2 regions of the Chryseobacterium sp. JV558 genome follow, and region 1 is predicted to be linked to the other one. Evidence: riboswitches for the same ligand, from Rfam matches in the RefSeq annotation. Region 1 holds a riboswitch; the other holds the start of a gene.
The links. A riboswitch is a leader RNA that binds a small molecule or an ion and turns the genes downstream of it on or off. The one in region 1 is predicted to bind thiamine pyrophosphate.
Positions count from the first base shown of each region.

Region 2: it holds a riboswitch for thiamine pyrophosphate, as region 1 does, so the genes downstream of both, thiS (sulfur carrier protein ThiS) here and pnuC (nicotinamide riboside transporter PnuC) in region 1, are expected to answer to the same signal.

Region 1 covers NZ_WJHU01000001.1:932,027-936,457, forward strand. Annotated here, with positions in the region: gene GFU89_RS04340 (RNA polymerase sigma factor) at 302-796, opposite strand; gene GFU89_RS04345 (hypothetical protein) at 931-1,962, opposite strand; gene pnuC (nicotinamide riboside transporter PnuC) at 1,949-2,545, opposite strand; TPP riboswitch at 2,571-2,677, opposite strand; gene GFU89_RS04355 (alpha-ketoglutarate-dependent dioxygenase AlkB family protein) at 2,811-3,422, opposite strand; gene GFU89_RS04360 (ferritin-like domain-containing protein) at 3,689-4,261, opposite strand.
Region 2 covers NZ_WJHU01000005.1:113,875-118,305, reverse strand. Annotated here, with positions in the region: gene panB (3-methyl-2-oxobutanoate hydroxymethyltransferase) at 1-511, shown strand, start outside; gene GFU89_RS17785 (hypothetical protein) at 515-835, shown strand; gene GFU89_RS17780 (RluA family pseudouridine synthase) at 847-1,524, shown strand; gene GFU89_RS17775 (hypothetical protein) at 1,546-2,388, shown strand; TPP riboswitch at 2,495-2,591, shown strand; gene thiS (sulfur carrier protein ThiS) at 2,650-2,856, shown strand; gene thiC (phosphomethylpyrimidine synthase ThiC) at 2,881-4,431, shown strand, end outside.

The sequences.
Region 1 (4,431 bases):
TGTAAAATCGTCAACCTCTATTTTTTTGATTTAACGATTTGTTCATATTGGTTGATGTTGGGTTAAAGTTGAAATTGATTTTTATTTAAATTAATTGATGTAATTAGATACAACTTTACCTTAATCCTGCTCTCTTATTATTATGACTCTGTCATTCAGAATGTAACGCAGTGAAATGAAGAATCCAGGCTTTACATGATGACAATGAGGTAAGTTGTATATAGCTGCCTTAATTAAAACTAATAAACAATTAGATATACAGATTTGAAGTGAAGTTTGTTATCAATATAAACGGAAAAGGTTAAAAGAAAAAATTCAAGTTGGTCCTTAGAAATTTCAAAACCTTGTTGACATGTTTTTCAACAGCTGTTTTGGAAATATGATTTTCCTGAGCAATGGTAAAAAGGCTGAGATTCTGGATTTTATTTTTTATGAAAAAATCACGGCTTCTTTCAGGAACCTGTTCCAGAAGGTTTTCTATCTTTTTGAGTTGATCTTCCTGCTGCAGCTGCTTTTCGATTTCGGAGGTTTCTTCATCCTGATTTTCCGTAGAATTTTCCAGCGGAACAAAGATCATTTTCCTTTTACGGTAAAAGTTGGAGATTTCCTGTTTGGCAGATTTAAAAATGAGTGCTTCAATTTCTGAAGGTGAATTGGTTTTGGATAAATATTTCCAGACATGCATAAAAATATCCTGAACAATTTCTTCAATATCTTCTTCTTCCGAAAGGTATTTTGCCACAAAAAAATACACCCTGTGCTTGTAACCGGAATATATTTCTTTAAAATGATCCATCCTTTAAAATATCTTTGAACCTACAACTCAATGATGCAAAAGTATCTAAAAGCAATGTCAATCATATTAAATTCATATTAAGTTTAAATTCATAATCATAATACAGTTTGACTTTTGACAGACTTCGATTTACCTCAAAAAGAAAAATCTAAATCATCAGCGGAAGGTCTGAAATTGGAGTGCATCGTTGCTGTAAAATAATCACAAAACACCTGATATATTGCAGAATCAGTAGCTGTTGCCCGGATTCCAAGCTGAGTGTAAACAGTAAGTATTTGGTGGGACAATTGCTCGGTTAGTTCTGTTCCGTAAGTATGAATCTCATTTTGATGATCCGCTGAAATCGCTTTGCTATCAGCAAGAATATTTTCAATATTTCTGGCCATACCTAACACCTTTTCCAAATGTTTTTCAACAGACTCAACAAAGTTTTTGAAATTGATCTGAGGACGAATAAGCTCTGCTTCTTCAATAAAATGAGAAGCCATTCCAAGATAATTCACCAAAAGTGTCAAATCTGCAAAAACCCGAAACGGAATGCTGTCCAGTACATCATCAGTGAAAAAATGGTCGTACACAAAGCTGCACTCTTCGCTGACGATAACATTTTCAATGGTAAAGGAATAAGTTCCGCTGGCTTTCATTCCCATTGATTTCCAGTTGGGGATGATTTCAGCCTGTTCTTTGGGAACAATGAAGGATTGAATCCTCTCATTACCTTCATGATCTACCATCGGCTTACCATTTTCTGTAATTCTGGCATTGAGTGTAAAATGAGTCAGATGGGGAGCTCCTGTGGCAAAATTCCATAATCCATTGATGATATAGGTGTTATCATTTTGCTTTTCTGCAGTCCCGCCCACCATTCCGCTTCCTCCAAAACAGGTTTTAGAATCAGTGAACAGCAATTGAGCCACATCGGGTTTTATATTTCTTGAAAAATAATTGGCTCCGGCACAAAGTGTCAGCATCCAGCCAAAGCTTCCATCAGTTTCAGCCCAGCCAAATAATGCTTTAAGTCCCTCTTCAAAACGATATCCCAATCCTCCGTATTTCCTGGGAACCCAGATCTTAAGCCATCCCTCTTCATGAATATGCTGTATCACCTTATCAGAAATTACAGAAGCTCCCTGAAGTTCTTTTCTGATGTCTTTAGTATTGAGCATTGGCTTTGGTTTTAATAAGTTTCTGCCATTCCATATAACCGGAGATTGCCACTAAAAATAAAAATGACGTCAAAACAGCGTAGAGATATAATTCCTTATGAATCATTAAAGGGATGGAAATAATATTACTGATATTGAGGATCACCCAGTTTTCAATTTTCCGTCTTGCCATCAGCCACATTCCTGCCCATGCAAAAGCACTTACCAGAGAATCCCAGACCGGAACATCCGAATCTGTAAAATGAGTGAGAAAGAACCAGAACAGACTAAAAGTTCCCAGTACAATTCCTCCGGTAATCCATTTTTCTAAGGTTGAGGTAACAGAGATTTCCATTTCGGATTTTTGCTTCCCGAATTTCCAATACAGCCATCCGTAGATGCTCATGATCAAATAATAAAGATTTAATGTAAATTCAGCATACAGTTTTGAGGTAAGCATCACATACAAAGTAAGCAGAATACCGGCAATTCCGAAAAGATAGTTATTGACATTGTTTTTACGGGCCAGTAAAACCTGAATGACTGAAAATAAGACTCCGAACCATTCCGGTAAGGTAATTTGTTTTAAAATGTCCTGCATCATATTAATTGTTAGAAATCAAATGATGAGATGATAAGTAAGCAATCCCTACGCCGGCATTATCTGGATCAGGTGTGGAAGTACATTCCTGGGTATCATCTCAGCCACTGTTCTGTAGCACCCCATTGTTGGGGCAAAGGTGCAGCTTTTTTGCTTAAAAAGAAAATACATCAGGCTTTTATTTCAAATAAAATTCATTCGTGGAGAGAACCACAAGATATTTTTTAACTGCTCAAATTACGAAGAATCTGGCTTAGAAATAAATACTCTATAATTGACGAACCAGCCGAAACGTAAGATTGATACGCTCCTTCATGGAAGTTACAGATTTAGCAATCCGGTGCTCCCAGTTCTCCTGCAAGTCTCCTTTCATGATCAATAATGAACCATGAGGAAGAGGAAGGCTGTATTTACTTTGATGGTGATCTTTTTTCCGGAAATCAAAGTTTCTGGTTTGTCCTAAACTTATTGATGCAATCACCGGGCGGTTTCCATATCTGCTTTCCTTATCCCGATGCCAGGCAACAGAGTCATTGTGATCTCTGTAAAGATTAAGCAATACAGAATTGAACTGATAGCCAAATGTTTCTTTTATTCTTTCTTTTAAAGAAAACAGTTCAGGTGTCCAGAGATGAGTCTCCACTTTACCATTTCCTAATGGATAATCCGTTTTCGGATCTCCATACCATGCCGTTAAGCGCGGTGTCAGCACCATTTTATCATACATTTTCTGGGTTCTTTGTTTCCAGGGAGCTGTTTCAAGCAAATGAGTCTTAAGTTTGTCAGCTTCTTCCTGGCTCAGGAAATGTTCTCGATACTCCAGAAGATCTTTGGGAAATTCATACAATTCTTCTGAGTCGAACAGGCTGAGCTGGGTCATATTTTTTAATTTTTAAATAATAGAATTATATTCCTAAGCATAGCAACCGTTACTAACACGGAGCACTCTTGAAGCTTTTATTGACTCTTTGAATATTATACGATAGAAGGAAATTACAATTGATACAAATAATATCTACAAATATATTAAAAACGATACAAAAATAACCAAAACTATTACCACTTCTTTCTTGAATCTCTGGGATCTCAACATAAAAAAGGAGATCAAATTGATATCTGATCTCCTTTCTATAATTGAATATTGTTTTATATTGCTTTGCTGTTAAGATTAGTATCAGCAATTTTTGTTAACAGATCATCACATTTTTTTTCTTCTTCTAGTGTGCTCAAAAGATTTTTAAGACAATCCTTCTCTTTCAATACTTTTGCAAAGGCTGCAAGTGTACCATAGGAAGCAATTTCATAATGTTCCACTTTTTGTGCTGCTGCAATGATTCCTGCATCTCTTACCGCTCCTGGCTCTGTTTCTTCTATAATGCTTTTCCCCTCATCCAGCAGTCCCTGCATCGCATCACATTTCTTTGCCTGAGCTTTCTTACCGAGTGCTTTAAAACATTTTTCCAGCCTGTCAACATGATCTTCCGTTTCCTTAATATGTTTGTTTATTGCTGTTTTAAGTTTTTCACTGGTCGCGTTTTTCATCATTCTTGGCAATGCTTTCAAAAGTGCTTTTTCAGCCCAGTAAAGATCTTTCAGTGCCTCTTCAAAAAGGTCTTCCAACCCTTTTGCCGCACCTTTTTTAGCCGGAGTCTTTGCAGATGCTTTCCGTGTTGCTGCTTTTTTTACGGTTGCTTTTTTTGTTGCTGTTCTAGTTTCCATAATATACTATTTTAGTATTTGATTGGTGATAATTCTACAACTATAAGACCATTTTTGCCTGAAATACTGAGATGTGGTATCTAAAAAATTTAAGGAATATAAGTTATTTTAAGACTGATATTTCTTTACACAAACGGTTATAGATATCAAAATAATTGATCTGTCACTAT
Region 2 (4,431 bases), on a different contig from region 1:
AGCATTGGAATCTGCGGTAAGGATGATGAAGGAAGGTGGAGCGCATGCTGTGAAAATTGAAGGCGGAAAAGAAATTTCCAAGTCTATCAAAAAAATCATCAATGCCGGAATTCCGGTAATGGGACATTTGGGATTAACACCACAGTCTATTTATAAATTCGGAACGTATAAAGTAAGAGCTAAAGAAGAAGCAGAAGCTGAAAAACTGATCGCTGATGCACAACTTTTAGAAGAATTAGGTTGTTTTTCTGTTGTATTGGAAAAAATACCTGCAGAATTAGCAAAAAAGGTTACAGAAAGCATTTCTATTCCTACTATCGGAATCGGTGCCGGAGCAGATTGTGACGGACAGGTTTTGGTATATCATGATATGGTAGGAATGAACAAAGGTTTTAGTCCGAAATTCCTAAGAAGATATCTTGACCTTTACACAGAAATTACAGGAGCTGTAGCTCAATATGTAAAAGATGTGAAGAGTGTAGAGTTTCCAAACGAAAACGAAAGCTATTAATCCATGCAGAATCAACAACAATCTATCCAAGGAATATTATCTATCGCAGCACTGATTTGTCTTGCTGTAGGATGGTTTAATTTATTTTCCCCGGAAATCAATCACTTACTTTCAAGAAAGGTTTTCTATGTTTTGATAGGAGCCAGCTTTTTTATTCAGGCTCCGCTGCTTAGCAACAAAAATTTTGTCTATGCAATGTATGCTGCCGCTGTAATTTGTGTATTAGGTGCATTTATACCGGAAGGATCAAAACTTTCAGCCGTAAAGACTGTTGGTCTTCTGGCGGGGATTATTCTTTCACTGTCCAATAGAAACAGAAGATAGAACGACACATTATGAAGGAGCAGATTATATATGAAGACAATCATCTTCTGGTGGTCAATAAAAAGGTAGGTCAACTTGTACAGGGGGACAAAACCGGAGACGAATCACTATTAGAAACTATCAAGAATTTTATAAAAATAAGAGATGCTAAGCCGGGAAATGTTTTTCTCGGCTTGGTTCATCGTATAGACCGTCCTACTTCTGGGTTGGTGATCTATGCAAAAACTTCCAAAGCACTTTCCCGTCTTACGCAGATGGTCAAAAACCGGGAGATAAAAAAAACGTATTGGGCCGTTGTAGGGAAAGAAATGATTCCACAAAGGCAGAGATTGGTACATTATTTAATGAAAAATGAAAAAAATAATAAAGCCATTGTTTTTCCAAAAGCTACTGAAGGTGCAAAAGAAGCGATTCTGACCTATAATGTAATCAAAACTCTGGATAATTATCAGCTTCTTGAAATTGATCTTGAAACAGGAAGACACCATCAGATCAGAGCACAATTATCCAAAACAGGAGTTCCAATCAAAGGAGACCTGAAATACGGAGCGCCACGCTCCAATCCGGATGGAGGAATCAATCTTCATGCTAGAAAACTGGAATTTATTCATCCGGTAACGAAAGAAAACATTGAAATCATAGCTCCCGTACCGCAAAATGATGCAATCTGGAGAGCTTGTGAAGAATAAGTATATCACAAAAACTATAACATGAAATTCAAATCACTTTTATTAACCACATTGCTGGTTATGGCATCTTGTTCAGACAATGATGAAATGCCAGTTGATAATTCACAACAGATGATTACTGAAAATACAAGTAAAATAGCATGGAATTATCCTTTTTTGTCGCCTGTCTTTAATGGATTGGAACAAAATTATATGTTCGAATATGATGCTCAGGGAAGAATTAGTAAAAAAGTAGGAGGAATTTTGAAGTTGACAGGAGCTTCGGGGGCTCCGGACCGATTTACAAATCTGATCTATACTAAAATATCTTATACAGGAAATACAGCTGTTGTAGGAAATTATAGCTCAGATCCATCATTTAATGTTCAATTGAATGAAAGGAAACTTGAGTTTGATAATCAAGGCAGAGTTATTAAAGTAGTTATTCCACAGGTTAATAATTCATATATGGATAAGTATTTGACCTATACTTATGACACTTCAGGAAAGTTAATTGAAATTTTAACTCAATATCCTAATGTTCCATACGATCCGACTGATCCACAAGATTATATTTTGACATACTTAGAAAAGTTTATCTATAATAATTCAGGAAATTTAGAAAAGGCAACTAAAACTGAAAAGCATAATAATATTGATGCTTACATTACGAATGAAATTACATTTGATAACTTTGATTCTGCACAAAATCCATTTAAGAACTTAGGTGTTTTTGAAGATTATTTCTACTTTTCATTATCAAAAAATAATCCTCAAAGAAGAATTTCGAAAGAGTATAAACCTTATAGCTCCGAATTTTTTCTGAACCAATCAAATTGGACTAATCAATATAATTCTGATGGAAGCCTGAAGCTTTTTTACTAACGAACTATTTAAAATAAAAGTGAAGACTGTCTCAAAATCGAGATGGTCTTTTTTCATTCCAAGCAAAAATCAATTTTGCTTATTTCAAAATAATGTCTAACTTCGTCCCAAACTTTAGGGGTGTCTGTTATGAACAGACTGAGACTTTACCCTTTGAACCTGATCTGGATTATACCAGCGTAGGGAAAAGTAGATGACTTTTGCTGTACATTCTATTGTACAATGATAGCCATTCCTAAAGTATATTTTAAATTATTAGGAATGGAACTTATAATCAACCACACCCGAAAAACATTTGATGTACTTCCTGCAAACCTGGAAGCATTATTGGCTATTGAGCTGCCTGGAAAAAAGAAAGGCATTGCTGTAGCCCTCAACAACCGTATTATTCCGCTGTCAGTCTGGGCAGAAACACTCCTTAATAACAACGATTCAGTTTTAATCATTACTGCCACTCAAGGCGGTTAATTCTCATATTTAATACCAATACTTATGGCTCACTCCATTACATGTTCGCCATTTCCGAACTCAAAGAAAATCTATGTTGAGGGAACAATACACCCTATCAATGTAGCAATGCGTGAAATACAGCTTAGCCCGACCAAATTGACCAATGGCGGCTTTGAACATAATGCTCCGGTAACCATTTATGACACTTCAGGTCCTTATACGGATGAAAATGCAGTCATTGATATCCAGAAAGGGCTTCCAAGAATCAGAGAGCAATGGATTCTGGACAGAAATGATGTGAATATCCTGGACGGGATTACCTCTGAATACGGAAAAGCTCGTTTAGCAGATCCGCGTTTGGATGAACTGCGGTTTTCTTATGATCATAAACCTAAAGTTGCACAAGAAGGAAAAGAATTGACCCAGCTTTACTATGCAAAGCAGGGAATCATCACTCCGGAAATGGAATATATAGCGATTAGGGAAAATCAAAGAATAGAACAGCTTGAATCTGTATCAAAAGAAATGGCTTTCCAACATCCGGGACACAGCTTTGGAGCGAACACTCCGAAAAGTAAGATTACTCCGGAATTTGTAAGAGACGAAATAGCAGCAGGAAGAGCAATTATCCCCAATAACATTAACCACCCGGAAAGTGAACCGATGATTATCGGAAGAAATTTCCTTGTGAAAATTAATGCCAATATTGGAAACAGTGCTGTTTCATCCAGTATTGATGAAGAAGTAGAAAAAGCGGTATGGGCCTGCCGATGGGGAGCCGACACCATTATGGATCTTTCAACCGGAAAAAATATTCACGAAACAAGAGAATGGATCATCAGAAACAGCCCGGTTCCAATTGGTACTGTTCCCATCTATCAGGCATTGGAAAAGGTAAAAGGAGTTCCAGAAGATCTGACTTGGGAAATTTTTAAAGATACCCTGATTGAACAGGCAGAACAAGGTGTTTCTTATTTTACGATCCATGCCGGAGTTTTATTAAGATATATTCATTTGACAGCCAACAGAGTAACCGGAATTGTATCCAGAGGAGGATCTATTATGGCTAAATGGTGTTTGTTTCATCATCAGGAAAGTTTCTTATATACTCATTTTGAGGAGATCTGTGAGATCATGAAGAAGTACGATGTTGCATTCTCTCTTGGAGATGGTCTTCGTCCAGGATCTATTGCAGATGCCAATGATGCCGCTCAGTTTGCAGAACTGGAAACTTTAGGTGAACTGACAAAAATAGCATGGAAGCACAATGTACAGGTAATGATTGAAGGCCCTGGACACGTTCCGATGCATATGATTAAAGAAAACATGGAAAAGCAGCTGGAAGAATGCCATGAAGCTCCGTTCTATACCTTAGGTCCTTTGACTACCGATATTGCTCCGGGGTATGATCATATCACTTCCGGAATTGGGGCCGCCATGATCGGGTGGTTTGGCTGTGCAATGCTTTGTTATGTAACGCCGAAAGAGCATTTAGGGCTCCCGAATAGAGACGACGTAAAAGTAGGGGTAATTACTTATAAACTGGCAGCCCATGCGGCAGACCTGGCAAAAGGACATCCGGGGGCACAATAC